One region of the Paenibacillus sp. BC26 genome, then DNA from elsewhere that is predicted to be linked to it. Evidence: riboswitches for the same ligand, from Rfam matches in the RefSeq annotation. Region 1 holds a riboswitch; each other region holds the start of a gene.
The links. Region 1 has a riboswitch for cyclic di-AMP ahead of BM412_RS30720 (3D domain-containing protein). Riboswitches for the same ligand answer to the same signal wherever they lie in the genome.
Positions count from the first base shown of each region.

Region 2: another riboswitch for cyclic di-AMP. It lies ahead of BM412_RS31620 (hypothetical protein); the one in region 1 lies ahead of BM412_RS30720 (3D domain-containing protein).
Region 3: another riboswitch for cyclic di-AMP. It lies ahead of BM412_RS25260 (histidine kinase); the one in region 1 lies ahead of BM412_RS30720 (3D domain-containing protein).
Region 4: another riboswitch for cyclic di-AMP. It lies ahead of BM412_RS17695 (3D domain-containing protein); the one in region 1 lies ahead of BM412_RS30720 (3D domain-containing protein).

Region 1 is NZ_FPAD01000008.1:60,556-67,981, forward strand. It holds gene yabG (sporulation peptidase YabG) at 1-198, opposite strand, end outside; gene rsmA (16S rRNA (adenine(1518)-N(6)/adenine(1519)-N(6))-dimethyltransferase RsmA) at 268-1,167, opposite strand; gene rnmV (ribonuclease M5) at 1,167-1,730, opposite strand; gene BM412_RS30720 (3D domain-containing protein) at 1,847-2,995, opposite strand; cyclic di-AMP (ydaO/yuaA leader) riboswitch at 3,218-3,503, opposite strand; gene BM412_RS30725 (TatD family hydrolase) at 3,691-4,455, opposite strand; gene BM412_RS30730 (HD domain-containing protein) at 4,476-5,792, opposite strand; gene BM412_RS30735 (AbrB/MazE/SpoVT family DNA-binding domain-containing protein) at 6,067-6,321, shown strand; gene rsmI (16S rRNA (cytidine(1402)-2'-O)-methyltransferase) at 6,450-7,349, opposite strand; gene BM412_RS30745 (tRNA1(Val) (adenine(37)-N6)-methyltransferase) at 7,346-7,426, opposite strand, start outside.
Region 2 is NZ_FPAD01000011.1:29,561-36,986, forward strand. It holds gene BM412_RS31595 (histidine kinase) at 1-170, opposite strand, end outside; gene kdpC (potassium-transporting ATPase subunit KdpC) at 250-810, opposite strand; gene kdpB (potassium-transporting ATPase subunit KdpB) at 823-2,865, opposite strand; gene kdpA (potassium-transporting ATPase subunit KdpA) at 2,884-4,557, opposite strand; gene BM412_RS32965 (potassium-transporting ATPase subunit F) at 4,589-4,666, opposite strand; gene BM412_RS31620 (hypothetical protein) at 4,951-5,367, opposite strand; cyclic di-AMP (ydaO/yuaA leader) riboswitch at 5,492-5,662, opposite strand; gene BM412_RS31625 (spermidine synthase) at 5,920-6,660, shown strand; gene thpR (RNA 2',3'-cyclic phosphodiesterase) at 6,685-7,287, shown strand.
Region 3 is NZ_FPAD01000004.1:384,897-392,322, forward strand. It holds gene BM412_RS25260 (histidine kinase) at 1-1,968, opposite strand, end outside; cyclic di-AMP (ydaO/yuaA leader) riboswitch at 2,162-2,314, opposite strand; gene BM412_RS25265 (DUF445 domain-containing protein) at 2,516-3,775, opposite strand; gene BM412_RS25270 (zinc ribbon domain-containing protein) at 3,910-4,170, opposite strand; gene BM412_RS25275 (LacI family DNA-binding transcriptional regulator) at 4,417-5,418, shown strand; gene BM412_RS25280 (N-acetylglucosamine kinase) at 5,484-6,467, shown strand; gene BM412_RS25285 (6-phospho-beta-glucosidase) at 6,507-7,426, shown strand, end outside.
Region 4 is NZ_FPAD01000002.1:280,117-287,542, reverse strand. It holds gene BM412_RS17710 (CAP domain-containing protein) at 1-417, shown strand, start outside; gene BM412_RS17705 (TetR/AcrR family transcriptional regulator) at 548-1,174, shown strand; gene BM412_RS17700 (ATP-binding protein) at 1,254-2,402, shown strand; cyclic di-AMP (ydaO/yuaA leader) riboswitch at 2,469-2,673, shown strand; gene BM412_RS17695 (3D domain-containing protein) at 2,782-3,573, shown strand; gene BM412_RS17690 (polysaccharide deacetylase family protein) at 3,617-4,639, opposite strand; gene BM412_RS17685 (alpha/beta fold hydrolase) at 4,717-5,676, shown strand; gene BM412_RS17680 (SGNH/GDSL hydrolase family protein) at 5,690-6,352, shown strand; gene BM412_RS17675 (methyl-accepting chemotaxis protein) at 6,443-7,426, opposite strand, start outside.

The DNA of each region.
Region 1 (7,426 bases):
ACTGGCCTTAATGCGTGCCTGCCTCGCAGCGCCGGAGGATTCCGGATCACTCATTACGGACAAATCGACAATTGGCGCGTCTGCAAGCAGACGATAGTCGGTGCCCTTCAGGATGGCTGTCTGTTCTAGAATTGTCGCAACACGAAAAAGGACGTCCCCGCCATAGGATTTGCGGACGACCAGGTCCCCTTGCTTCATGGGCAAATCACCTCTTCGTCTATCCTATGGGGAGACGCCCCTGATGGTGCGCTCACTTTTATTTTTTCGTTAGCTGCTGCGTAAGTCCGCTGCCAGCAGTGCGCGGCTTAAAGAGGCAAATTCCTCCAGCGATAAGGTTTCCCCGCGCCGGGATGGATCGATGCCGATGCCTTCAAGCAGCGGTCCGAGCTTCTCTCGATTCACTTTGCCTACATAAGCGGTTAAATTGTTGGCAATGGTTTTGCGGCGCTGCGCGAAACAAGCCTGCACCGTTTGGAAGAAATGCGCTTCGTCCTCGACCTCAACAGCCGGCTTGTCCCTCAGCGACAGCTTAATAACCGCGGAATCGACATTCGGCTGCGGGATGAATACCGTATGCGGAACGATGCAAACAAGCTCAGGCACGCAATAGTACTGCACGGCCACGCTAAGGCTGCCGTACTCCTTGCCGCCGGGCTTAGCTGCCATCCGCTGTGCGACTTCCTTCTGGATCATGACGACGATGTGCTCAAGCGGCAGCTTCTCTTCCAGCAGCTTCATCAGAATCGGTGTCGTCACGTAATAAGGCAGGTTCGCCACGACGCTGACGCCCGAAAGCCCGGCAAACTGCTCCCTCAGCAGCTCAGCGAGGTCGAGCTTCAGCACGTCGCCATGCACAACGTGCACATTCGGCGTATCCGCCAATACATCCGTCAGAATCGGAATCAGCCGATTGTCGATCTCCACTGCGGCTACGCGCCCTGCAGCGTGTGCCAGCTTCTGCGTTAATGCGCCGATACCCGGTCCGATCTCCAGCGCGCCTTTCGTCTCATCCAGCTCAGCGGCACTGACGATGTTGCGTAAAATATTTTGATCGATCAGAAAGTTCTGACCGAGGCTCTTCTTAAATGTGAAACCATATCTCGCGATGATGTCTTTCGTCCGCTTCGGTGAAGCAACATCGACACCCGCTTTAATTCCCTCTGTCATCACTGATCCCCTTCGCTCGCCTGCTCCATCGTGGTTAGAGCCCGCATAAATTCCTCACGCGTGATTCGAAACATCGAACAGCGTTTATAGAACTGCTTACCATTCGCATAACCGATGCCGAGCAAATTGCCCATCTTCAGCCGTCTGTCCGAAGCTTGCGGATGTACGAGCAAGCCTGCTTGCATTAAATCATCCATCGTGACCTCGGCAAGGCCTGCAGTGTCTGACGTCGCTTCGGTACGCAAATTAGCGAGTGCTCGCTTGATCGCTTCCGGCGATGCGTTCTCGACACCGATATCTCCCTTGTAGAGCGCCTCCTCCTGAGGGAGAAAAGCATGCTTGCAGCCTGGTACACGCTGCGCCACGATTTTGCGGATTCGCTCGCCTGCATGATCAGGGTCGGTGAAAATAATAACGCCTCTGCGCTCCTGAGCCAGCATGACGCGGCGGATAACCGCTTCGCCAATCGCCGAACCGCCGGTCTCGATGGTTTCCGCCTCTACGGCACGCTTGATGGCAACCGTATCGTCTTTACCTTCTACTACAATGATTTCTTTAATCATGGGACTCCATTCCTTCCCTTCCGTACAACATGCAAAAAGAAGAGGCATCGCCTCTTCTTATGATGGCATATTTACGCGCGAAATACGATACGCATGTTCAACCCGCGGAAATACGTCTACAGTGCTTCCGGTTTCTTCGGACCCAGCACGTATACAGTATAGCCCCGCTTCCGCCCAAATTTATCGGCATACGACTCGCTGTCAAAATAAACATCAATCTTGTTGCCTTTGACTGCGCTGCCCGTATCCTCAGCTCGGCGGAAACCGATTCCTTCGATATACACCCACCAGCCGATCGGAATAACTTTCGGGTCGACCGCAATGGTACGGCCTTCCTGAACACGTGCTCCCGATGCGGTTATGCCGTACTGTGGATGGTTCTTGCCTTTACCCGTCGAAGCTAAGCCGGCTGAATAAGCCGTAAGAGTTACGTTCTTTATTACTTTCTTTGCACTGAAAGTAACGCCCCGTTTCGTCATGGTCGAGACGCTCGGCGAATTCGCCCGCAGCATCGTTACCTTCGGTTCAGGCTTCTTCGTCCCGATCGAAACAATCTGATCGACAGAAGGTGACTTGGTCAGCTTCTCGACCAGTGTCTGCGAGACTAGGACACCGTCTTCGAAAGTCTTTTCATAACGTTTAACGACAGTGCCTTGTTTACCCGTTTGGACAAGCTGTTCTTTCCCTTGCGCTAGCTTGGGATCATCCTTCTTCACAATGGAGAAAGGAACGGGGTGGGTACTCTCCGAGATCTTCGTATCAATCCGAGTAATTGAAATAATCATATTCGGTTTAAGTGACGAAGATAACGAAGGTACTACCTTATCTTGACTGCGTATCGATATATGAGCCTGATCGATCGCCGCCTGTACGGTTCTTTCTGTCGTGTACAACGTTCTTGCTTTGCCGTCAGCTTTTACAATAAGAGGCACCGCTTGATTAATAACGATACGGTCACCGTCTTTAATACCGCCATCCAGCGGCATCGACACTTTATCATAAGTGCCAATTGCAATAGCTTGTTCATCCAGTAGGCGTTGAAGGACCCATTGCTTCGTAGAGACAATGGTTTCTCGTCCATTCACTACTACGGACACGCGCTTGTCAGCCGTTCCGTACAACAACACCAGAAACATGAAAGTCATAGCGATTGAGATCATGGCGCTTAGTACAATTAAACGCATGTTCTCATGCTTCCATCGCAATGCGAAAGACATGCTGGATGATCGTTTCCCATGGGTGTCCTTAAGCTGGAGTGCTCCCATTTCTTCGGTCCTCCTTACATAGCCCCGCCGCCTTTGTTACGCATGATTACATAGACGCGACTATAGAGATTTTCTTTCCAAATTCAGCCCCGGACCACTTCCATAATACAGCTTTTGTCGTCAGTTTATGCTTCTTTCAAACAAAAAGAAGCCCGACGACAGAGGATCTGTTTCGTGGCTTCCCATTAGACAATGGTAGCATGGAGTTGCATTCACGAGGTTGATCTCTCTTATTGACGCTTACGAGGTTAGCTGTCGGATTCGGGCGTGAGAGTCGCCCTATTCGCTAATGGCACGATATAACAATAGCTGCGCCGGTCGCAAAATTCACCCCAAGAAGAATTTCATGTCTATCACTGTCTGCCTTTGTACCAAACCGTGTCGCCCTTTAGTCGACGAACACGTTTTTAAGGGGAAGAAACGAACGAGCTGTTTCTTCTTGATACAAACAGTTTCAACAATTGGTTCCCCCGCTCTCCGAACTCCGGAGATTAAGCGTTTTATTGGAAAAGGAATACAAGTTTTGTTGCTCTGAAATGAATCATACCGTCTACCGCGCCACATTGTAAAGAACTGATTAATGACGATTTTAACGAATTTCAAGGAAAAATAGGCGAAAAGTAAGCAATTTCTTCAATCAAAATCAGTTTTATCACGAGAATAGTCCCAAATCCTTGCTTTCAAACCCGTTTTCATCAGATTCCAAAACATTTCATTGCATTTTCCGTGGTTATTTTGCCGACTTCCTCTACACTTTTACCCGTTATCTCCGAGATTGTGTTTGCTACAAGACGGACGAATGAAGACTCATTTCGTTTCCCGCGATGGGGATGAGGAGCCAAATAAGGAGCATCCGTTTCGATCAAAATTCGGTCCAGAGGCACTTGTGAAAGCACTTCCTTTGGCACCCTTGCATTGGTGAATGTAAGCGGTCCACCGAACGAAATATAGAAGTTCATATCGAGACATTGTTTCGCCGTTTCCCAGCTGCCGGAGAAGCAGTGCATGACGCCGCCAACGTCCTTGGCATCCTCTTCTCGGAGCAATCGAACGACATCCTCGTGAGCATCGCGGTTATGAATGACGATTGGCATCCGTTTCTGCTTGGCTAATTGGATTTGTTCGCGGAATACACGCTGCTGAACATCCTTAGGGGAGGTGTCCCAGTGGTAATCAAGACCAATTTCGCCGATCGCCACGACCTTTGGATGATCACACAGGGATGCAATCCAGTCTAGATCTTCGGGACGCATATCAATGCTGTCAACCGGATGCCAGCCAACGGCGGCGTAAATAAAGGAATACTGCTCGGCAAGCGCCATCGTGGTTGGAATTGTTTCACGGTTGAAACCGATATTGATGAGCTTATGTACGCCGGCAGCCTGCGCTCTTTCGATAACTTCTGCTCGGTCTTCGTCGAATTTATGCGAGTCTAAATGCGTATGCGTGTCGATTAACATGGTGCTTTAAGAACCCCTTTCTACATTAAAGCAAATAATTCGCGGAGTTTCGCAGGCAGCCTGTGGGCTGATTCGCGCAGCGGTTCCTCCGGGTAATAGAGGTGGTACTTACCTTGATGGATACCCGTTATAGATCGGATGATATCCGAGCGGCTTGAAATTTCCGACAATCGTTCATCACTGCTCAGCAGCAGAATCGGAGGTTTTTCCTCCTTGCCCGCAGCAGATGTTGAACCGGGACGATAAACATCGTAGGGCATGTCGTAAGGAAAGTCAATTTCCAGGTGATAGTCCGGATGAAGGCCGATTTCTTGCAGCTGTTCACGAATTTCTTGCCACAGCTTCTCATCGGGATGATCCATCGTCACATATTTGTACAGCTTGCGATTGAGAAACCGGCGGCATAGATCCGATAACACGGAATCAGGTTCATGGGCCCATTGCGCGAAAGCTGTTTGAACAAGAGCTTCATCTAAATTCAAATACCCTTCAATGTCCATTGTGCCCTCAAGCAGCATCTGTATCGGCTTCATGAGGGTTTGAAAGTGGTAATCACTTCCGAAGAGCTCCTTTGCCCTTCGAAAGATTTGCCTCAATATAATTTCCGAGCTTCTCGTGACCGGGTGAAAATAAACCTGCCAGTACATCTGATAGCGAGACATGAGATAATCCTCAACCGCGTGCATGCCGCTTTCCTTTACCACGATCCTGCCTTGATGAGGCCGCAGCACTCGCAATATCCGCTCCAGATCGAAGGTACCGTAATTCACCCCCGTAAAATACGCATCTCTAAGCAAATAATCCATGCGGTCGGCATCCATTTGACTGGAGACCAGACTAACTACAATAGGCTGATGATAGGTTTTGCAAATAACGGCGGCAATGCGCTCCGGATAGCTCGGATCAAATTCACGCAAGACTGCATTAATTTCCGTATTCCCAAGCAAAATGCGGCAGGTCCATTCTTCATGGTGGCTGTCGAACACATCTTCGATGGAATGGGAGAAAGGCCCATGTCCAATGTCATGGAGCAAAGCCGCGCATAGCGCAACGAGCTTCTCTTCCTTAGGCCAGTCGGTATAACCGCCGCGCTCAAACTGGGATATGATTTTGCGAGTAATTTCGTAAACGCCAAGGGAATGTGAGAACCGACTGTGTTCTGCTCCATGAAAGGTCAAATAGGATGTGCCGAGCTGGCGTATTCGACGGAGCCTTTGAAACTCCCGCGTATTAATGAGCTGCCAGATCAGTTGATCCTGGACGTAAATGTACTTATGTACAGGGTCCTTAAATACTTTCTCTTCCGCGAGTTTATCCTCTCGATGAGCAGCACTCATGTCGAATCACGCTCCTTAAAGTTCAATCATTCGACACAATTGTCGAACTAATGTCGAATAATGTCGCAATATCATTTCCAACCGCACTGCGTTTGCAGTACTATATATATGTAGAACAAATGCCTATTTACAACGGTAATCGGGGATAACTGGTCACAATTACCGCTAAAACCAGGTTGACTATTATGGGAAACGTTGGTATTATTAAGGCATTATATGATAGAATTTTGTCGAATGATGACGAGTTAATCCATTGTGAAGGGGAATAATAGATATGATGAAATCTACAGGAATTGTGCGTAAAGTAGATGAGCTGGGACGTGTAGTAATTCCGATTGAATTGCGCCGTACGCTCGGAATCGGTGAGAAGGATGCTCTTGAGATCTATGTAGATGGCGAGCGCATCATGCTGAAGAAATATGAGCCGGCTTGTATCTTCTGCGGCAACGCAGAGAATGTCGCTTATTTCAAAGGCAAAATCGTTTGTAACGTTTGTTTAACGGAAATGCCGACTCCTGTTACAAAATAAGAGACAAATCTAGTTTTATAGGTTATAATACATTTATCAAACCTGTTAATTCTAACCTTTTTATACTCCTTGATGCCTTCCTGAGCCATAATGGTCAGGAAGGTCTTTTTTTTTCTTCCTACATGCTGCTATTTCTTCATTACTTCATTATATACATCCCGTTTTTGTAACCCTCGATCAAGTGCTGTTCGTTTGATGGCTTCCTTCCGATCCTCGCCTTGCTCTTCGTATCGGCTTACATGCTCCTCCAGCTCCAGCCCGCTCCACCATACCGGATCATCCTGCTGTAATTGAGCGGCTTCTTCTTTGCTCACCCCTGCAATAACCAAGCAATACTCGCCAAGCGGCGGGTTCTCTTCCAACCAAGCCATGCATTCCGAAATTGTCCCTCGGGCAGCTTCCTCATGTCGTTTCGTTAATTCACGCACCATCGCCATCTTCCGATCGCCCAGCTGCTCCAGCATCACCGCAAGTGTCTTGATAATCCGATGCGGCGATTCGTAACATATCAATGTTGCGTCTTGCCTATGTAGATGCTGAAGCCAAGCGGTAAGCGACTTGCGTTCCCGCGGAGGGAAACCCGTAAACAGAAACTTCTCCGTCGGCAGACCGGAGATGATTAGTGCCGACAACGCTGCATTGGCTCCCGGTATCGGTACGACTGCAATTCCATTTTCGGCGGCGGCAGCCACAAGATCTGCGCCTGGGTCGGATATAGCCGGCAGTCCTGCATCGCTTACCAGCGCAATGGATTGTCCGCTTGCCAGTAACCGGACAAGCTCAGGGCCGCTCGCCTCCTTGTTATGCTCATGATAACTGACAATCCTGGTCGAAATTTCAAAATGATTCAGCAGCTTGCGTGTTTGACGCGTATCCTCCGCTGCGATCATATCGACTTCTTTTAGAATTCGAATCGCCCGGAAAGTCATGTCCTCTAGGTTGCCAATAGGCGTTCCAACCAAATACAATGTTCCGGCTCCGCTATCACTACCCGTATCTGCTGCATTAAAACTTCGCTGTACGATCATTTGTCTGAATCCCTCGTTCCCGCTTCCGGCGCTTGATCTCCGTAATAGATCCGCATTAACTCTTCATTATATTGTCG
Region 2 (7,426 bases), on a different contig from region 1:
CAGATGACCACATCAATGCCTTGCTGCTTCAAGGTCTGTCCTTCGCGCAGCATGTGATAGGTTTTTCCCGAGCCGCTAACAGGACCGATGTAGATCTTCAACGTGCCGCGGTGGAGCTTCGAGATGGAGTGCAAAATATCTTCCGGCGTTTTGCGTTTAAAGCTTTCCACTGGCGATTTCCCCTCTATATGAAAGATGGATAAAACCGAGAAAGCCACCCCCATAGAAATGGAGGCGGCCGCTTGATTATTACTTCACTTGCTTCAACAGTTCCATATTGATCTCCGTTACATTCACGCGCGGTTCTCCGAAAATGCCAAGCTGGCGACTTGTCGTATTGGCATCCACGAGTTCATTAAGCTCCTGCTCCGAAATCCCCGTCTCTTTGCTAATTCTCGGCACTTGCGCCTTGGCTGCTTCCGGAGACAAATCCGGATCAAAGCCGGAGCCCGAGATGGTGACCAGATCGGCAGGGATGTCCGTCAAATTCGGATTATCCTTCCGGAGCGCGTCGATTTGCTCTTTCATTGCCTTCACATATTCGGGATAGGCAATTGCCATATTCGAGCCGGCCGTAGCTGTTGGATCGTATTTTGCATTCGAGGCTCGCGGATGGAACAATTTAGATGATTGGAAATCCTGGGCCAGAAGCTCCGAGCCTACAACCTTGCCGTTCACTTCAATTAAGCTGCCTTCGGCTTGTTTCGGGAATAACGCCCCCGCTACACCGGTCGTGACTAAAGGATAAATGAGTCCGCAAAGCAGCATCAGCACTACGGACAATCGTATCGCGGTCAGTGTCATCTTCATATGATTATCTCCTTAAACGAGTTGAAGACCATGAAGCACCAGGTCTATGATTTTTATGCCGATGAAAGGGACGATAACCCCGCCAAGGCCGTAGATCAGAATGTTGCGAGTAAGCAGCGTGTCTGCTGTCATGGCACGGTATTTCACGCCTTTCATCGCAATCGGGATGAGCAGCGGGATAATGACGGCGTTGAAAATCAACGCGGACAAGATCGCCGATTTCGGCGAAGTCAGATGCATGATGTTCAGCGATTCCAGCTGAGGCATCGCCAATATGAACATAGCCGGGATAATCGCGAAATATTTGGCGATATCATTGGCAATCGAGAATGTCGTAAGGGCACCACGGGTAATGAGCAGTTGTTTGCCGATGGAAACCACAGACAAGAGCTTCGTCGGATCGGAATCCAAATCGATCATATTGGCCGCTTCCTTCGCAGCCATCGTTCCCGAATTCATAGCCAGACCAACGTCGGCTTGAGCCAGCGCCGGAGCATCATTCGTACCGTCGCCCGTCATCGCAACGAGCTTGCCTTCTTGCTGTTCCTTCTTGATCGCGGCAATTTTATCCTCCGGCTTCGCTTCGGCGATGAAATCATCGACTCCCGCTTCAAGGGCAATTGTAGCCGCAGTGAGCGGATTGTCGCCCGTACACATGATGGTTTTGATTCCCATCGACCGCATTTCGGCAAAACGTTCCTTCAGTCCGGGCTTCACGGTATCCTTCAAGTAAATGACACCGTAAATACGATTGCCTACGGCCGCAGCGAGTGGAGTTCCTCCCGCTCTGGCAATCCGGTTCGATGCTTCTTCCAAATCGCTCGGAATGCTGCCGCCATTGGCGGAAACAAATTTCTTAATGGCATCGACCGCACCTTTGCGGATCTGAACGCCGCCGGCCATATCGAGCCCGGACATTCTTGTTTCTGCCGTAAACTCAACGACTTCAGCACTTCCGTATTCGCGCTCTGACCAAGACTCGCCGAGTTTACCCGCAAGCTCCACGATCGAACGGCCTTCAGGCGTTTCATCCTTCACGGAAGCCTGCAAAGCAGCGAATGTCATTTCCTTGGCGGTGACGCCTTTTACAGGTATGAACTCCGCAGCCATCCGATTGCCGTACGTGATCGTGCCCGTTTTATCCAAGATCAGTGTATCGATATCGCCGGCAGCTTCAACTGCTTTACCGGACATCGCAAGTACATTATATTGCGTAACCCGGTCCATACCGGCAATCCCGATAGCGGACAACAACGCGCCGATCGTTGTCGGTATTAAACAGACAAGCAAGGCGATCAGTGTCGCGATATCCAGATTGACATTCAGATAATTCGCCATCGGAACCATGGTGATGATTACAATAAGGAAAATGATCGTTAATACAGCAAGCAGCGTCGTTAATGCAAGCTCATTCGGCGTTTTTTGCCGTTTAGCGCCTTCTACGAGCGATATCATCCGATCCAGGAAGGATTCACCCGGATCAGTCATGACTTTCACAACAATATAGTCTGAAGCAACTCGCGTTCCCCCAGTAACCGAGGAGAAATCGCCGCCTGCTTCCTTGATCACAGGTGCAGATTCACCCGTGATCGCCGATTCATCGATGGATGCAAGACCCTCGATAATCTCACCGTCGGTGGGAATAAGCTCGCCTGCCTCCACGCGGACAATGTCGCCTTTCTTCAGCTGCGTAGAAGGAACCTGTTTGAAGGAGCCATCCCGCTGCACAAGCTTCGCCATCGTTTCGGATTTCGTTTTCCGAAGGGTATCCGCCTGCGCCTTGCCTCGACCTTCCGCCAATGCTTCAGCGAAATTGCCGAACAACACGGTAAAGAGCAGGACGAAAAACACCGCCAAATTATACCCTCGACCCACGCTCTCAGCCCCAAACAGATCAGGCGAGATGGATAGAAGCAGCGTAATCACCGTACCTACTTCAACGATAAACATAACCGGGTTCTTGATCATGACCGCCGGATTGAGTTTTTTAAAGGCATCTAATATCGCCTGCGATGCAATTTCTTTCGTTATCGTTTTTCTGCGTGCAGCAGCCATCGTAATCTCTCCTTAAGTTTATTGCGGCATGGCCAGATGTTCAGCGATTGGTCCCAGTGCAAGTGAAGGGAAGAACGTCAGCGCTCCGATCACGAGAATGATCATGATCAGAATACCCGTGAACAATGGCGTATTCGTGCGCAGCGTTCCGGTGGTTACCGGTACGACGCGTTTCATTGCAAGAGAGCCGGCAATCGCGAGCATGGCAATGATGGAAATATAGCGGCCAAACAACATAACCAGACCAATACCTACATTATAGAAATCGGTATTCGCGGTAAGACCGCCAAAGGCGGAACCATTGTTCGCTGCGCCGGACGTAAAGGCATAAAGCACTTCGGATAATCCGTGCGTACCTGCGTTCGCTATGGACGCGGTAGCCGCCGGCGTTGCAAGAGCAAGCGCGGTCGGTGCCAGAATAATTAAAGGATGAATGAGCAGCGCAATTGCAGCAAGCTTCACTTCTTTTCCTTCAATTTTCTTACCGAGGAATTCCGGCGTGCGTCCAACCATCAGACCGCAAATAAATACCGATAATATGAGATACAATAACCCATTGAGCAGCCCGACGCCTTTACCGCCGAATACGTTATTCAGCATCATTTCGGCGATCGCTACAAAACCGCCCATCGGTGTTAACGATTCATGCATGTTGTTTACGGCTCCTGTTGTTGCCGCTGTCGTCACTGCCGTAAACAAGGCGGATTCAGAGATGCCGAACCTTACTTCCTTGCCCTCCATATTTCCGTGAAGGCCGGCCGCATCAAGAGCCGGAACGCCTCTATACTCGGATACAAATACGACAGTCAGCATAACCAAGAAGATGAGCCCCATCGCACCAAAAACGGCCCAGCCCTGCTTCTTGTTCTTAATCATCAAACCGAAAGCATAGACAAGCGCTGTAGGAAGCAGCATCATGCTAATGATTTGCACCATATTCGTAAGCGGTGTTGGATTCTCGAACGGATGCGCCGCATTCGTACCGAACCATCCTCCGCCGTTCGTACCGAGATTTTTGATGGATTCCAGTGTTGCAACAAGGCCTCTGGTAATCGTCTGCTGAGCCCCTTCAATCGTGGTCGCATCTACTGCACCTTGGAACGTTTGCGGAATGCCTTGGAATACGTAGAACAATGCAACCAAGAAGCTGAGCGGCAGGAATACACGCGTAATTCCGCGTACGATATCCACATAGAAGTTACCCAGATTATCCTGACGACCGATGAGTCCGCGAATGAACGCAATCGCTATTGCAAAGCCGGTTGCCGCCGACGTGAACATCGGAAAGGTGATCGCAAGCAATTGAGACAAGTATGAGAGTCCATTCTCACCTGAGTACGACTGCCAGTTTGTATTCGTAATAAACGATACGGCTGTATTAAAAGCCTGCGCTGCCGGCATATTGCCGATCCCATCCGGATTGAGCGGCAGGAAACTTTGAACCCGCAGGACCAGATACAGTAGAATCATCATGACGAAGTTGGTAAGCAGGACGGCCGCTATATACTGTTTCCATCCCATTGCTTCATCTTCGCGTACGCCCATCAACCGATACAGCATGCGTTCAAAGGGACCGAACACACGGTCGAGCCCCGTTTTTTCTCGTTGAAAGACTTTAACTAAATAACTGCCTACCGGCTTAACCAATAAGCCAATGATGATAAGCGTTATGGCAACCTGTATGAATCCCATACTCATGTTATGAATCCTCCGCCCTTACCATTTAGAATTTTTCAGGTTTTACTAATACAAATCCAAGGTACAAAATTAGAACAGCTGCAATAATACCGACGATAATCATAGCGTTACCTCCCTAGGCTTTCTCACAAAACTTAAGAAATCCCCAAAATATAGAAAATGCAGCAACAAACAATACTACCATTCCAAAATCATTCATCATTTCTCTTTACTACCTCCCTGTAACTGCACCAGTGAATTGAGAATATTTTCCCCATTAGGGATTAATCTATACTTGGCTTCCCCCTCATCGGTATAGTGAAATCTTAATACGGGTTGCTGTAAAAACGGGGTAAAGATAACGGGGCTAGGGTGTAAAAAAAGTATAAAAATTGCCGTTATCGCCGTTTAGAAGGATACATAGGCCTGCGAATGGTCGAATAAATACGCGCGATTCCATAATGCGCAATTAGGGTTGGATATGCCTTTCGCTGAGTAATCCAGCTGCTCGGCCAGGCTCGTTAATGCCGATTCCATCAAATGCGTGCGTTCCGTTCCCCATGCTTCCTGCTTCCGGTGGATATATTCCAAACTCTCCTCAAGTGTCAGACCCTTAATTCGCTGGTAGATGGCCGTCCACTGCACAATGTCCCCCCTCAGGTTACAGCCGTGCATCTGAAATTCAATGAATCCACTTCCGCCGTCATTCGTGGTAATGGCGAGCAAACCGCAAATACAGTCTTCACTATGTCCGGGCAGCCTTTCATCGGTGAGCTCCCCATCAAATTGAAACAACTCAATCGCTTTAATCTTGCAATCTTTCACCATACTCACTCTCCTGATTGTTAGTAGAAGGTAGACAACACAAAGAGGCCCGGGAGCAGAGAAACTCTACTCCCGGGCCTCATCACAGCGTAAAGAAACAAGCTGTTGCAAGCTCGATTGAAGGGGGTTCTCTCTCATACGCTTACGAGGTTAGCTGTCGGATTCGGGCTTGAGAGTGCCCTACCTGAACAAGCAGCGCCTGTTTGTGGATTCACCCCGAGAAGCCGCTCTATTCATGAGACGGCTTCAGGTTGGTTCCCCCGCTCCCCTTTCGAGGATTCAGCGTTTGGTCAAAGGTTTCTTCAGTTGTTGAGACAAATCTTATTCCCATATGATCATTCCTGCAAACGCGGAATATCGTTCTATTTTTGCCAATTCGGGCGGATTGCGCTGATTGTTGCGCTTACATTTAGGTGGCTCATTCATTTTGGATGGATTATCTTAGAATTGCTTCCAAAGTTTCGTTCGGCATTGAATCCGGCCCAGAGATGCGATACGCTGGATTTCATAATGACTTAGTAGGTTTACTGAGGCGAAGGAGATTGAATCATCGTGCAGATTTTGCACCGGGAAAGCAGCGGACAGCATGAAATTACCGTTTACGATACGAGTGAGTATGGCGGAGAGCGCGGTCGATTCCGTGTCCTCCAGTTCTCGAACAATGCCATGCAAGGGGCTATGGATTTAGATCAACCCGGGCGGATCTTGTTTGAATATCCCCAGGCTATGATTCACCTCATGGACAGCAGCAATTCAGCGTTTCAGCGTGTGTTTATCATCGGACATGGTATCGGAACGATCGCGGGGAATTGCCCGGGGAAGCGGTTTAAGGTTGCGGAGCTGGACGAGCAGGTCGTGGCGTTAAGCAGGCAATATTTTGGCTATAGCGACGATAATGTGGTGGTTGGCGATGGGCGCGAGCTGCTCTCATGTGAGGATGAGCATACGTATGATTTTATCGTGCTCGATGCCTTCTCCGATAAAGGAACGCCGCGGCATTTGACTTCAAAGGGCTTCTTCGAGCTTGTGGTTTCCAAGCTGGATGAGAACGGCGCAATCCTCATCAATCTGATGGGTAAACGTGAAAATGATGCTCATATCAACGCCATCTATACGACGCTGCTGGAAGTGTTTCAGTCTGTGCAAGCTTTTGCGTTGCCAGCCGAAAGTGCGTCCGATCGGCGCAATTACATTCTTACGGGCAGCAACGAGTCGATCCTCTATCAGACGCGCCGCATGGCCGGGTTTATGGAGCTCGAATTGGGGCAAGGCTATATCATCGAAGATCGTTAGCACTAGAGAGGTGGATAGGAATCTATGAATACGCCAGCCATCACTTCGGCAGAAACGGTCCGCTTGTTCGCCGCCGTCTCCGTTCCGGATACCATAAAGCAGTCTTTATCTATTCTGTGCGAGGACATCAAGTCAGAGCTTCCCTTTCGCAAATGGGCACATATGGACGATTATCACATTACGCTGCAATTTCTGGGCGATACGCCGAGCGCGCTTATTCCTGCGATATCAACAGCACTTCGCGAAGCTGCTGCTGCTGTTCCCGCCTTCGAGCTGAGGGTTGACTCTCTCGGCGTCTTCGGGCGCCCGATTCGCCCCTCCGTCCTATGGTCCGGCGTCCATGGCGATGTCGAGCAATTGCATAAGCTGCAACAAAATGTAGCTCAGAAGCTGAAGCCTCTGGGACTTATGCCCGAGAGCCGCTCGTACAACCCCCATCTCACGCTTGCACGGAACTACGCCGGCGTGGAATCCTTCGAGCTTTCACAGCTTGGCGGCTTCAAGGTTCAGACTGCTCCTTCCGGCACCCCGCTCCAGTGGTCAGCGGATGCTATTACACTCTACCAAACTCATCTGCAGCGACGCCCCATGTACGAGGCTATTTCGGTAGCTCCGCTCGTTGACTGATTGGCCGCCGCCCGCTCGATGACTAAGTAATTAGTCCTATCAATAAAACGCTGTTTCTCTTAAGTTTACGCTTAAGTGGGAACGGTTTATTTTTATCGCGCTGAGACTTTAGAACTAGGAGGAATTGCGACGTTCTGTG
Region 3 (7,426 bases), on a different contig from region 1:
CCGCTCCGCTTTCTTGTTCACCGTTACCGCAACGAAGATGGATTCATGACGGCGCCACGGGCCGCGCAGCGAGCCGTTGCGTTCCCACGATTCCAGACGTTCATCGACGTCGTCAGCGATCTCCCGCAGAGCAAGCTCGCGCAGCGCAATCAGATTACCTGTCTTGAAGAAGCCGCAGAGCGCGTCCTCAACGTCGCACATTTTATAGATATGACCTTCCCGCATCCGCTGCTGCAGTGTGTCAGGCGCCACATCGATCAACTCAACCTCATCGGCGAGGCGCAGCATCATGTCCGGAACCGTCTCCTTCACGGCCGTCCCCGTAATCTGCTCCACCGCATCCTTCAGGCTTTCCAGATGGTGGACGTTCATTGTCGCAATGACCGATATGCCGGCATTCAAAATCTCCTGCACGTCCTCGTACCGCCGCTTGTTCCGGCAGCTCGGCGCATTGGTGTGGGCCAGCTCATCGATGAGCACAACTTCGGGATTGCGCGCAATAATCGCGTCCACGTCCATCTCCGAGTAAACCTGGCCATCGCCGTCAATGGTCAGACGAGGCACCACTTCAAGACGGCCGGCCTGATCCTGCGTTTCCGCACGGTCATGCGTCTCCATAAGGCCAACCACCACATCGATTTCTTTGCGAAGCAAATCGTTGCCCTCGCGAAGCATCATATAAGACTTGCCCGCTCCCGGCGCCGCGCCGACATAAACCTTGAATTTACCGCGGCGAATCCGCTCGATCTTCTTCTCTACCTCTTGCGCACTCAGCCTCCGGTACGGCTCGGCGGTCATCTTCGGCGTCGCCCGTTTCGTTGGCAATACCCGCTCTCCCTCATGCTCGGCTCTGTCCGCCATGAAGAAAACGTCAATGTTGCGCATCTGTTTCAGCACGCTGCCCGCGATAGAGCCCTGGGCAATCTCCTGTGCGCGCGTCTGCTTGGAATGCCCCATAACGATGCGGGTCGCATTAATCAGCATCGCGTATTTAATGAGCGCGCGCGGGATTTGTCTTCTATTATTGACCAAAATCTCTCTAAAGCCGGCATCCACCTTCTCGGTCAGCTTCAGAATGGAACGTTTGAAATCTTCTCTTTCCTTCGTAGGCTCCTGGCTCGAATCCAGGAAGACGACAACCTCCAGGTCGCCGCTAAGACGCTTCGCAATTTGCTGCCCGCGCCGGATATAGATGGAACCGTTCCAGTGATACTGGGCCGCTACCAAGATGCGTTCCGTAGCGCCGGACGGCCCGATGAAGCCCTGCTCCTCGCGGTATTTCTCCAGAGACTCGTTCACGCCCTCGGCCATCAGCCGCAGGGCAATCTCTCTGAGCTTGCCAAGGTTCCCGCGCTTGAGCAGCCCGGGATCTTTAATATTGTTTAGACGCCCTTCATTCAGGCGTGACAGAATCGTTTCCGGCGAAGCATCGATTAACCGCACCTCGTCCGCCAATTCAAGCAGATCCGCTGACACCGTACATTCCGCTGTGATGCCTGTCAATTTCTGCGCAAGCTCGGTTACCCCTTCGAGTTCGTATACATTCACGGTTGTAATGATACTGATACCGTGACTCAGAAGAAACTGGATGTCCTCCAGACGCGTCGGAAATTTCGCTTCCGGACGATTCTCGTGCGCGAGTCCGTCAACGAGCAGCACCTCCGGATTCCGTTCCAGAATGGCATCCAAATTAAGATCCTTCTTCTCCACGTCCCCCTTATACCAATGAATGCTCGGGATCCGTTCCAAATCAGCAAGCTGCTCCACCGTTTCAGGCCGGCGCATCGTCGATACTGCGCAGATGACAACCTCAATGCCTTGCTGCTTAAGCGCTTGCCCTTCACGCAGCATATGATAGGTTTTACCTGAGCCGCTCACAGCACCAACATAAATTTTAAGACGGCCGCGATGAATTTTGGAGATGGATAAGAGCATTTCTTCAGGGGTTTTGCGGCGGTAACCAGCCATGACAACTTCGCCTTCCTTTCTACATCTTTAAACTTACATAATCTTCGCAAACTTATTCTTCTTTGTGTCCATCCTTACCTAATAAACAGCACAAAAAAGAAGCCTGCAGGGAATTGCCTCTTTAACACAGAGGAACGCCTCTCGCGGCTTCTAGGCACAAGTTATCATCAAAGTGTCTATTGCACGAACAATCGTTGCCTCTCTTATACGCTTTCGAGGTTAGCTGACGGATTCGGGCGTGAGAGTCGCCCTACTTAAAGCATCGACCAAACGGTCTGTTCTTCAAGATTCACCCCAGATGAGTGGTTCCCCCGATTTCTGTTCAGAAATTCAGCGCTATAGCAGAAGATTAAGCATGAATCGTATGTTACGCCTGCGCATGTCTTTTGTAAAGGAATGCCGCAAACGGTTTCGTTCTCATTTCCAGCCAACTGGCGCGAATATAACGCTTACAATGGAGTCGATCGCAAGCAGTCTCCCTCTACCTCACTAATTTGCCGTTTCTCGCAAATAAGGCGAAATAGAACGGACTGCCCGCTGCTTCCCGCTAGTTATAACCGAAGCCCATTTCAATTAACCGCAGCAGCAGCCCGATCAGGAAGCCGCAAACGGCGCCATTGACCCGAATCCATTGCAAGTCCTGCCCCACTTTGTCTTCAATTAACTCCACGAGCTGATCATTGTCGAGTCGATCGAGATTCTCCTTCACGAACGAGCCGATCTTCGTGTGATTGCGTTCAATGAGTCCGGCGATTTGCCCTTTCAGCCATTGCTCGGCATCCTGGACCAAACCTTGGTTCTCCTCCAAGCGATCGAGCAGGCTCTCCAGCATCGGCCAGACCTTGGCTGCAAAATCCTCCGAGTGAAGGAATGCGATGCCTTTCTCGCGCAGAGATTCGAACAACCGCGTCATCTCGCCATCCAGATCAAAGGAAGCGAGCAGCTCGTCGCGCAGCGCATCGAGCTGTCCGGTTTCGGCCAACCGCGAGATCAACATCTCCAGCCCTTGATGCAGATGCTTCATTATAACGGCGCGCCGGTCGGTGCCTTGTACCTTGAGCTCATGGATCTTCGTCAAAATAAAGGATTGCAGCATCGTACCCAGTCGATCCTCATCCAGATAACCGATGAACGCGTTGACCGCAAATTGCATCAGTCCGCCCAGATTGAGCCCTTTCACGAGCTGCATCGCCGCATTGCCCAGCTCGCGGCGCATCCCTTCCGTGCTCGCCCACTCTTCCGCGCGCTCCAGCAGCAGATCAAGCAAGCGCTCGTCTACGCCATTCTCCACCGCGTTTCGCAGGAAGCCGCGTAGCGCTGCTTCCAGATCGATTCGCTCCACCGCGGAGCGAATTTCCCCCGAGAGAACAGGGACGAGCTTCTCCAGCTCGATCGCGCGCAGCGCTCCCTCGAGCAGATGCGGTAGGCGCTCGCTGTGTACAGCCGAATGAGCCGCCTGCCGAAGGGCCGGCAGCAGCTGCTTCGCAAGCTCGATCTGCTGCAGCTTCTCGATCATGCTCTCTTTGGCCAGCAGCCGATCTTCCAGCACGCGCACGATGCCATCCGACATTTTCTTGCGATTGCGAGGTAACAGAGCCGTATGCGGAATCGGAATGCGCAGCGGATGGCGAAACAGCGCCGTCACCGCAAACCAATCCGCGAGCCCCCCGATGACGCCGGCCTCGAAGCCGACATGCAGCAAGCTGAGCCCCGCGCCGCCGAAAGGCAGCGTAGCTGCGAAACCCGTCGCCATGACACCCAGCGATATATTGGCAATATGTTTATTTTTTCTCAAATCGTTCGCCATGTTCTTCCTCCTACTAGTGCTTCTTTACACCATACCACTTCATACGAATCAGTTGCAAAAACAGTCGTGAATCCAACAAAAAAGAGACAAGACCCGAGGTCCGTCTCTTCCTCTGCCACAGCCGCTTGCGCTCGTCAGCTCTTCCAGCGCTCCAGCTTATGAATGCCGCGCGTGAAGAACCCTGTCGTAAACTTCGGAAAACCCATGTCGGCGAGCTTGCCCTTCACATGTGCCTTCATGCCTTCTGCCGTTAGATCAGGCAAAGTGAATTTGCCATCTGCGTAACAGTGGATGCAATACTTGAAGCTCTTCGCTCCGCCGGCTTCCGTGCCGTTTTTATCGCCTTTAGCTATAGGCATGCCGCAGCTTTGACAGTTCTTGTAGCTGACACTCACGTCAAACACTCCCCGAGGCTAATTTTGGATTTATTATATGCTTTTTGCGAAGGCTTGTACAAGAACGAAGCGGAAATTAAGCTTGAAAAATCAATGTGTCTCCTCTACAATAAGAAAAGAAACGAAAGTTAAAGCACTTTAACTTTTGATCCGAATAAAATAGTTTATATTGGGTTTTGATCCTATATTTTTTTGGATAAAAGTATAACCGCTTTAACTTTTCTCGCCGAAGGAGAATGCATGCGCATGAAGGTAAGTATTTTCGATGTCGCCAAGAAGTCGGGCCTCTCGGTTGTCACGGTATCCCGCGTGCTTAACGGCGCAGGATCTGTGCGTGAGAAGAACAGACAGAAGGTGCTTGAGGTGATGAAGGAGCTCGATTACCGCCCAAGTGCGGCAGCTCGCAGCCTCGCCCGAGGCAAGACCGGCATCATCGGTCTCATCATGACCACCATGCAGGATTCATTCTTCGATGAAATCGTGAATGAGATTAACGGCATTCTGGCTGAGCAGGGCTACTTCCTCGCTGTCGCCGTGACGAAGAGCATCAGTCAGGAGGAGAGTCACTACCTGATTCAAGAGGATCGCGTGGACGGCATCATTCTGCTCTCACCGATTGAAGAAGACCATTATATTATTGAAATGAAACGACGGAATATTCCTTACGTCCTTATCGATAACCAGAAGCCGGAGAACGATACCTACTCGATTACAGTGAACAATTACAAGGGCGGTTACACCGCGGCCAAACATCTGATTGGGCTTGGACATACATCCATTGCGCATCTCAGCGGCAGCGAAATGTTCAGAAGTACCAGTGAACGTCGCAACGGCTTCATGGAAGCGCTCCAAGAAGCCGGCCTCCAGCCGTTCGAGCTGGTTTCCGGTGAGTACTCGGCTGAGTTCGGCTATCAAACGGCTAGGCGGTGGATTGAAGAGCGGCAGCTTCCGGGCGCCGTCTTCGCCGGCGATGATTATATCGCCATCGGAGTCATCAATGCCTTTATGGAGGCCGGTATCCGCGTTCCGGATGAAGTATCCGTTATCGGCTATGACGATCAACAGGTCGCCTCGCTGCTGCGCCCCCTCTTGACGACGATACGGCAGCCGGCTGACCGTATCGGAGCAGCCGCTACTGAAGTGCTGCTCAAGCGAATCGACGGATCGATGAAGCGCGCAGCCAATCAGCGGATCGACCCTGAGCTCGTGCTTCGCCAATCCACCGGAGCCGTCAAGAAGCACGGCTAACCGGATCATACTTATTTGATTTCAAACGTTACTATGGAAAGCCTATTCAGACAGGAGTGGCACTAATGGCTTATTATTTGGGCATCGACGGCGGCGGCACCAAAACGCACGCCTTGCTCACCGACGAACACGGCAATGTGCTTGGCAAAGGTCAAAGCGGGAACGGCAATCATCAGCTTGATGCCGAAGGTGCCGCTCTCCATTTGGCGGAAGCCGTATCCGCGGCACTAACGCAAGCCGGACTCAACCGCGAGGATATACAGCATGCTTATTTCGGTCTTGCAGGCGCTGACCGGGAAGCGGATTATCGCATCCTGCATCCGATTGTGAGCGCGATCGGCCTGCCTCGCTATTCGATCAATTGCGATACGATGATCGGCCTTCGCGCGGGAACAGATCGTGCCTATGGGATTTCGGTCATTTGCGGCACCGGCACCAACTGCGCCGGCCGCAACAGGGAAGGCGTCCATCTCCAATGCGGCGGCTTCGAATACATGCATGGCGACTTCGGTGGAGGCGGCTCCTTGAACATCGAGGCGTTTCGTACCGTTATCCGTGCCTGGGACGGTCGAGAGAAACCAACGCTGCTCACTGATTTGGTGCTTCGATTCCTGGGATATCCCGATGTAGAGACGATGTTTCACGATTTCCTCGATCATGATAAGAAAGTGCCGATTGATGTCACGAAGCTGCTATTCGAAGCAGCGGCGCTTGGGGATGAAGCAGCGATTGCTATCCTTCACCATCAAGGGACGGAGCTGGGCAAGTCGGTAGTCGCCGTTGCTCGCCGTCTTGGGATGACAGGCGAGACCTTCGATGTGGTGCTCGCAGGCAGTCTGCTGACCCGCGGGGACCGCGGCGGCTGGATTCGCGGGCCACTTGAAGAGCTTGTATCGGCCGCGGCACCGTCGGCTACGCTCGTTACGTTGACAGTCGATCCGGTCTTCGGCGCTGTATGGTCTGCCATGGAAGCAGATGGCTTAACGATTGAACAGGATGTTTATGACCGTATGCGCGCGCTTGGCGAATTCGATGATATCAAACGATAAAGCATCATAACTTATTATTTGGAATAGGATGTGACCGGAATGGCAGACGGATTGAAAGTTGTTGTTATTGGGGGCGGTTCTTCGTATACCCCTGAGCTGGTTGAAGGGTTTATTCGGTTTCATCAGGAGCTTCCGGTACGCGAGCTGTGGCTCGTCGATATTGAGGCAGGGCTTCATAAGCTAAACATTGTCGGCAATTTAGCCAAACGTATGGTGGAGCGCTCCGGCCTTCCGATCGAGGTCCATCTGACGACAGACCGCCGCACGGCGATCAAAGGGGCTGATTTCATCAGCACGCAGATGCGCGTCGGCATGCTCGAGGCGCGCGGCAGAGATGAGTCCATTCCGCTGAAATACGGCGTAATTGGGCAGGAAACGACCGGCCCGGGCGGCATGATGAAAGCATTGCGGACAATTCCCGTATTGTTGGACATCTGCCGAGACATCGAGGAACTGGCACCTCAAGCGTGGCTGCTCAACTTCACGAACCCTGCGGGTATCGTAACGGAAGCCATCCACACCCATTCCAACGTACGCAGCGTCGGCCTATGCAATGCACCGATCGGCCTGACCAAATGGCTGACTACCGCATACGACACGGCGCCTGAGCACATTTACACCGAGTTCGTCGGCTTAAACCACCTGCACTGGGTCACCCGCGTAGACGTTAACGGCGAAGATAAGCTTCCCGAGCTGCTGAACAATACGGAAGGCTTCAGCGGCAAGAACGTCCCCCAAACGGGCTGGAATCCGGATTTCCTTCGCTCGCTGGGCGCACTGCCTTCCTATTATCTGAAGTATTTCTATATGACGGACGAGATGCTGGCCGAACAGCAAGAATCCTTCAAAAAGGACGGCAACCGTGCAGCAGTAGTGAAACGCGTAGAAGACGAGCTGTTCCAGTTATACGCGGATCCTGAGCTGAGCGAGAAACCGAAGCAGCTCGAGCAGCGCGGCGG
Region 4 (7,426 bases), on a different contig from region 1:
TCGAACAGCGGATCGTCAAACACCAACACAGGTACTAGCACGACAGATAAGAGCACGTTTGCCGCTCAAGTCGTTACACTCGTTAACAAAGAACGCGCCAATGCAGGTCTGGGCACGTTGAAATCCGATACGCTCTTGACGAAAGTCGCTTTGGACAAGGCAAAGGATATGTATACGAACAATTACTTTGATCATAATTCGCCAACTTACGGTTCGCCGTTTGATATGATGCGTGCTTATGGCGTTTCTTACTCGTATGCAGGTGAGAACATCGCGAAGGGTCAGCGTACGCCGGCAGAAGTAATGCAGGCATGGATGAACAGCCCGGGTCATAAAGCGAACATCCTCAGCAAGAACTTTAACAAAATCGGCGTTGCTTATTACAACGGCGAGTGGGTACAAGAATTTACGTCCTAATCCAATATGAATAGCTAAGAGCGGCCGACCATCGGCCGCTCTTTTTTGCGTTAACGTTGACGTTGCAATAACCATCGGTTATTCTGTGACCAACGGTTACCAAACTAAACAAACATGAGGTGTCCCTCCTATGACCACAAGAAGGCAGCAATTAACGGAAGAGATGAAAGCCGCGATTCGTGCGGCAGCAGCAGCTTTGTTTGCGGAGAAGGGGTATTCTGCAGTAACGATGCGCGAAATTGCCAAAGCAGCAGGCTGCTCGCATACCGCCATTTATTTATATTTCAAAAATAAAGAAGAGCTGCTTCAGCAGATTGCGATTCCGTCGCTGCTCACGCTCGAACAGAAGCTGCTGGACGAAATTACGAAACCGGACACGGCCGCCTTGGATAAATTGCTCGCCGTATGCAGCGAATATGTTCTCTTCAGCCTGACGAGCGGCAGTCTGCAGACAGTCCTGTTTATGTCCGCTTCGGTACGCGTCGATGATCCTCAGCCGGAGCTTGAAGTCAACGTCATCCGCAACAGACTGTTCGCCCACATTATGAAGGTGTTACATAGTGCGGTCACTGAGGGGTCAGAGGGACTGACACAAGAGGCAGCCTTAAACAACGGCCGAATCTTGTTTTATTACCTGCAAGGCTTTATCGGCACTTACAGCAACCATTCAGAGCCGACAGAGGGGCTGCTTAAGCGCACAATGCCGATTTTCAAGCAAGGCATTCAAACGCTGATTCGCGGGATGAAGGAACATTAAAACTTTCTCACTGTGCAGGGTTTGTCAGAATTAGAGGCGAAATCCTTATGAACACTTCATCACCCGGAGGGTATGAGACATGAGGCGGAAAGCCGTATATTATAACAAGTCGCTTGCTTTGAATGTGAAGAGGAAGCTGGGTAAAGGGAATCATGGTGTGGACGGAATGGACGATGTCGATGCCAGGTCTGATATGCACAATTACCAACGATTGATCAAATATTTGCCGGAGCCGATTTTTGTACATGACGGGAACGATATTCTGTTCGCCAATCAGGCAGGTCTTAAACTGTTGAATATTTCGGAAAGCGACTTCTCCACGGGTCATATGAGCTTCCGTTACATACACCCCGATTACAGGGAGCGATCCGCAGATCGTGTGAAGGCAATTATGCAGACGGATGAGCCCAACGAGTTTCTGGAATGCAAGCTGATTGCGGAAGGCGGGGAAATCATCGACGTCGAGGTATCCAGTACACGCATTCGCAATTACTTGAATAAAGGCACGGTCGTGCAAAGCGTATTCCGTGATATGCGTGAGCGGAAGAAGGAAGAGGAAGCGCTGATTCAGTCGGAGAAGCTGTCTGTCGCCGGTCAAATGGCCGCAGGCATCGCACACGAAATCCGCAATCCGCTTACGTCGCTGATCGGCTTCTCGAAGTTTCTGAAGACGAAGATCGACCAGTATCATGAATATTTCGATATTATGCTCGTCGAACTGGACCGCATCAATTCGATCGTGCAGGAATTTATGGCGCTTGCCAAGCCGCAGGCCAATCAGTTCCGTAAGCATGACTTGGTCAAAATCATTCAAAGCGTACTGACGCTGCTTGAGACGCAGGCGATTCTCCGCGACGTACAGATCGTCTCGCGTGCGGATGCCACTTCAGCGGAGCTGCTCTGCGACGAGAACCAGCTGAAGCAGGTATTCGTCAATGTGCTTAAGAATGCGATCGAGGCCATGCCGAGTGGAGGCGTCATTACGATTGACATGAAGCTGCATCAGCAGAGCGAGCTGATCGTCGAAATCATCGACCAAGGGATCGGCATCCCGCATGACCAGCTGCCTAAGCTGGGCGGTCCGTTCTTTACTACGAAAGACAGCGGAACGGGGCTTGGTCTTATGATTTGCTATCGAATTATCGAAGGCCACCATGGACGAATGGATATTACGAGCACCCCTCGGAAAGGGACCACGGTCAGCATCTTTCTTCCGCGAAATGTATAAATCATGGTAATTCCGAGTGCTGTTCCTGTATTTACCGGTAGGATTCACTAATCCGGATATGGTATTCTATTACGCGAGCCGAAACGTAACGTACGGGGGATCTTTTAGGGAGTGGCATAACTGCCCTCCGGCCTGACATTCCGCTTGATCGGAATGCAGTGCTGAACGCGCAATTGGCGCTGGGGTGAATCGCTTATTTCACGAAGCGTAGGGTTGAACTCCTCAATCCGAATCCGACAACTAACCTCGCAGGCCGCATGCGATAAGGAAGATTATGACACGCTGTTAAGCTGTGTGTCCTTCATCGCGATGACGGAATAAATCCACACCTGTTGGACGTGGATGACATCCGTAAATCAAAAGGAGGCAATACAACTTGATGAAACAGGTATGGAAGAAAAGCGCGATTATTGCGGCGCTGAGCTTTGCTGTTCTTACACACTCGGCAAGCGCAGCATCGACCTACAGCGCGAAAGACGGCGACACGTTCTGGGAGCTTTCCAAGCAGTTTGGCATTTCCCTTCAGCAAATGCTGAAAGCTAATCCGATGATTGATCCGAACAACATTTATGCAGGGCTTACCATCGTGATTCCTGCTTCGAAAGTTGTGAAGACGGCGGAAACCGCTAAGGCGGCGCCGAAAGAGAAGGCCGCGAAAGCGAAAGCTGCACCTAAAGCAGCACCAAAAGCAAAGGCAGCACCTAAGGCAGCTTCAAAAGCAAAAATGAAAGCGAAAGCGGCACCGAAAGCTGTAAAAGCTGCGTCTAAAGCAGCAGTAGGGAAGTCGATGAAAATGACCTCCTTGGACAAGAAAGAAGAAATCATCACAATCGGCAACAGCAATTATAACTATTCGGAAGTTGTTCAAGCTAAAGCAAGTGCTTATACAGCCGCTGCTTCGGAGAATGGCTCGTGGGGCGCAGTGGACTACTTCGGTAACCCGCTTAAGCTGGGAACAATTGCAGTTGACCCGAACGTCATCCCGCTGGGCAGCAAGGTCTATGTAACGGGTTATGACCATGGCGGACTACCGGTTGGCGGCATGATGGCCATAGCAGCAGACATGGGCGGTGCCATCAAAGGCGACCGTATCGATATTTTCGTACCGCAATCGCAAGAGCAAGCCAAGATGTTTGGCTTCCAATACGTGAAAGTATTTGTTCTGGAATAGCATATTGCGATGCAAACGGCAGCCCAGTGGGGCTGCCGTTTTTTTACCTCGTCCGCGTACCGCGAGCTTCTGGTTTATTTAGCAGCTCGGGCAGCGTGACGATCTGATACCCTTTGCTGTGGAGCATCCGGATAAGCCTTGGCAGCGCAGCGACCGTCCCTGATAAATCCTGTCCTTCGCCGCCGCCGGCATGCTGCAAAATAATCGATCCGGGCTGCAGCGTTCTTTTGATATTGATGAGAATGCTGTTGCTGTCGAGACTCTTCCAGTCGACGGAATCTACATCCCAATTAACCACGATGTAACCTCTGCGCCGCAGCCAATCCACTTGCTGAGGGGTAATCTCGCCGTAGGGTGGTCGAATAAATTTCGGACTGTATCCGGCAAGAGGACGCAGAATCCAATCGGTTTGCCAAATTTGCTGCTCGAAAGCATAGCGGGAAATGCGCGAGAACACCGCATGATCATACGAATGATTGCCGATAATATGGCCTTCCTTACGCATGCGCCGTACAAGAGCGGGGTGCTTGGCTGCACGGTTGCCGACGACGAAGAAAGTGGCTCTTACTTTATAGCGAGCAAGAATCTCCAGCACCTGAGGCGTATAGCGCGGATCAGGCACATCATCGAAGGTCAGCGCCACTCTGCGCGACCCTCGCGGGCCCCAGACGACGAACGAACCGGGAAACTGCTGCTGCAGCTTTACCCATGACATGGCACTGCGTTTCTTCTTGCGTTTCTGTTCGCTGTTGAAAGAAGGTTCGGCGTGTTTGGTACCGACACCACCGGCGCCGATCCCGATCGCGTTTCCATGATGTTCAGCTGTTTGCTGTGGCTCGCTTTCGCTGACGCTGCCGACTCGCGGCAAGTCGGCAGGCGAGGAGCCGGCATCGTCAGCATGCGACGAGGAGCTTAATAATGCGGTCCAGGCAAGCAGCAGCACTAACACCCGCTTTGTTACAGGCATCCCGAACATGTTCCCAGTCCCTCCGCTCCGTGCGATAATGTACTTGTGCAGCATGCCGTACTCGGTCGATCTCATTTTGCCCTGCCATCCTTTGATCATGCATGAAAGATCCCTCTTTACACGGTTAGTCTCAAACACGTAACATGTAAGGGAATAAGTTGAAAAGGGGATAGAACATGCCAGCCATTGATATGCCGCTTCATGAATTGAAAACGTATACAGGAATCAATCCGAAACCTGCTGATTTCGATGCATACTGGGATCGCGCATTAACGGAAATGCGCCAGACAGATGCTGCAGTCGAGCTTATTCCCAGTGCTTTCCAAACGCCGCAGGCGGAATGCTTCGATCTCTATTTCACCGGCGTCAAAGGTGCGCGTGTTCATGCACAATATGCGCGTCCTCGGAACGCGGCAGCGCCACATCCCGCGGTTGTTCAATTTCACGGTTATACCGGACATTCCGGCGATTGGACGGAGCGTCTCGCTTATGTATCCCTCGGCTATTCCGTGTTCGCAATGGATTGCCGCGGTCAAGGCGGCAAGTCCGAAGACACCGGCAGCGTTAAAGGCAATACCCATCACGGTCACATCATCCGCGGTCTTGATGACGAGCCGGATCAGCTGTTGTTCCGCCATATCTTCCTCGACACGGCTCAGCTGGCAGGCATTGCGCTGCATATGCCGGAAGTTGATCCGAGCCGAGTCTACGCCATGGGCGGCTCGCAAGGCGGCGCCTTGACGATTGCCTGTGCGGCGCTTGAGCCGAGAATAGCGAAGCTTGCGCCTGTATTCCCATTCCTCAGCGACTACAGACGCGTATGGGAAATGGACCTGGCCAAGGACGCCTACCATGAGCTGCGTACGTACTTCCGCCATTTCGATCCGCAGCATGAGCGTGAGGATGAGATTTTCACGAAGCTGGGTTACATAGACATTCAGCATTTGGCTGACCGAATTCAAGGTGAAGTATTGATGGGCGTAGGTTTAATGGATACGATCTGCCCGCCATCCACACAGTTTGCGGCCTATAACAAGATCGGCTCGAAGAAGCGGCTTGAAATTTTTCCGGATTTCGGCCATGAAGGATTGCCGGGCTTGAATGATAAAATTATGCAGTTTTTCTTAGCGGAATAGGGAGGGTACGTTCATGTTGTTAGAGGTGAAGGATAAGCTTGTCATGATTGGGGATTCCATCACAGATTGCGGCCGAGCGCGGCCTGTAGGAGAAGGGCTGTTCGATGCAATCGGCAAAGGGTATGCAGGCCTAGTGGATGCGTTGCTGACTGCAGCCTATCCGGAACGCGGCATTCGCGTTGTCAACGTTGGGACGAGCGGAAATACAGTGCTTGATTTGAAGGCGCGCTGGCAGACGGATGTGCTCGACCAGAAGCCGGATTGGCTGTCGATTATGATCGGTACCAATGACGTGTGGCGTCAATTCGATACCCCTCTGATTATAGAGTCGCATGTGTACCCGGAAGAGTATGCGGCGACTTTAGAAGAACTCGTAATACAAACAAGACCGAAGCTCAAAGGGCTCGTATTGATGACGCCGTTCTACCTTGAACCGAATCCAAACGATGCCATGAGAGCTCAGATGGATCGTTACGGCGCGATCGTTCGAGAAATAGCAGCTAAGCATGATGCGTTGTTTGTGGATACGCAGGCTGCATTCAACCGGGTCATGGAGCATATCTACCCGGCAACGATTGCATGGGATCGCGTTCATCCGAGTCAAGCCGGTCATGCGGTGCTCGCAAGAGCTTTCCTGCAAGCGGTCGGATTTGATTACTCGCAAGGGCTATCCTAAATTATCATCTGCCGCTACGACAGAAGACCTCCCGATTCAACCAGAGATGGCTGGAGCGGGAGGTCTTCTTTAGGTTTCATATGTAGTGAATTAGATTTTGAAGATCGACATCGTACGCTGCAGCTGCATAACCGTCTGCTGCATTTTCTCGGTTTCCGTAACTACGGCCTGCACGGAGCCGATTTGATCGTTCATCGAAGCCGATACTTCCTCAGTGCCTGCCGCGGATTGCTGCGTAATGGCAGAGATGCTTTGGATGGCGCTTGAAATTTTACGGGCGCTCTCCATCATTTGATCGCTTTCGCCGGAGAACTGAGCAATCTGCTCGGTAATAAACTCAACGCTTGTAACCAGTTCTGAGAAGATCACTTCAGAGTCCTGAAGCATTTTCATTTGGAGCTGAACAACCTCTTCGTTGACTTTAATGTTCTGGATGGCTTGTTTTACGCCGGTGTCGATGCTGCGAACAAGGTTGAATACTTCCTTCGTCGAGGAAGTGGATTCCTCTGCAAGCTTGCGCACTTCCTGTGCAACGACTGCGAATCCGCGGCCATGCTCACCGGCGCGCGCCGCCTCGATGGAAGCATTCAGCGACAGCAGGTTCGTTTGCTCAGCCAGGTCCGAGATGGTGCGGGTAATAGCGGAGATGCCGGCTGCTTTGCGCGCCAGCTCTTCAATAGCTTCGGATACCTGAGAGGTTGCTTCAACGTTGCGGGACATCCCTGTCGATTGGCTCTCAACCGCTTGCCGTCCGCGCTCAACCAAACTTAGCGTCTGTTCGGAGCGTTCGTTCATTACTTTCGTGGAGTGCGCGTAAGAGGATACTTTGTCCTCGATTTCGCGGATGGAGTCCGCCATATCGCCGACATCCTCGGAAATTTGATTCGCTCCGGTGGCAAGCTCGCCGGCAGATGCGGCTACTTGCTCCATCACTTTCTTCAAATCGATATTCTTATCAAAAATGCTGCGGCTTGTATCATTGACGATTCTAGAAATGGTCGAGGTTTCTTTCAGAATGTCGCGAAGCTTGTCTACCATGCTGTTGAAGGAATGGCCAAGTTCGCCGAGCGAAGC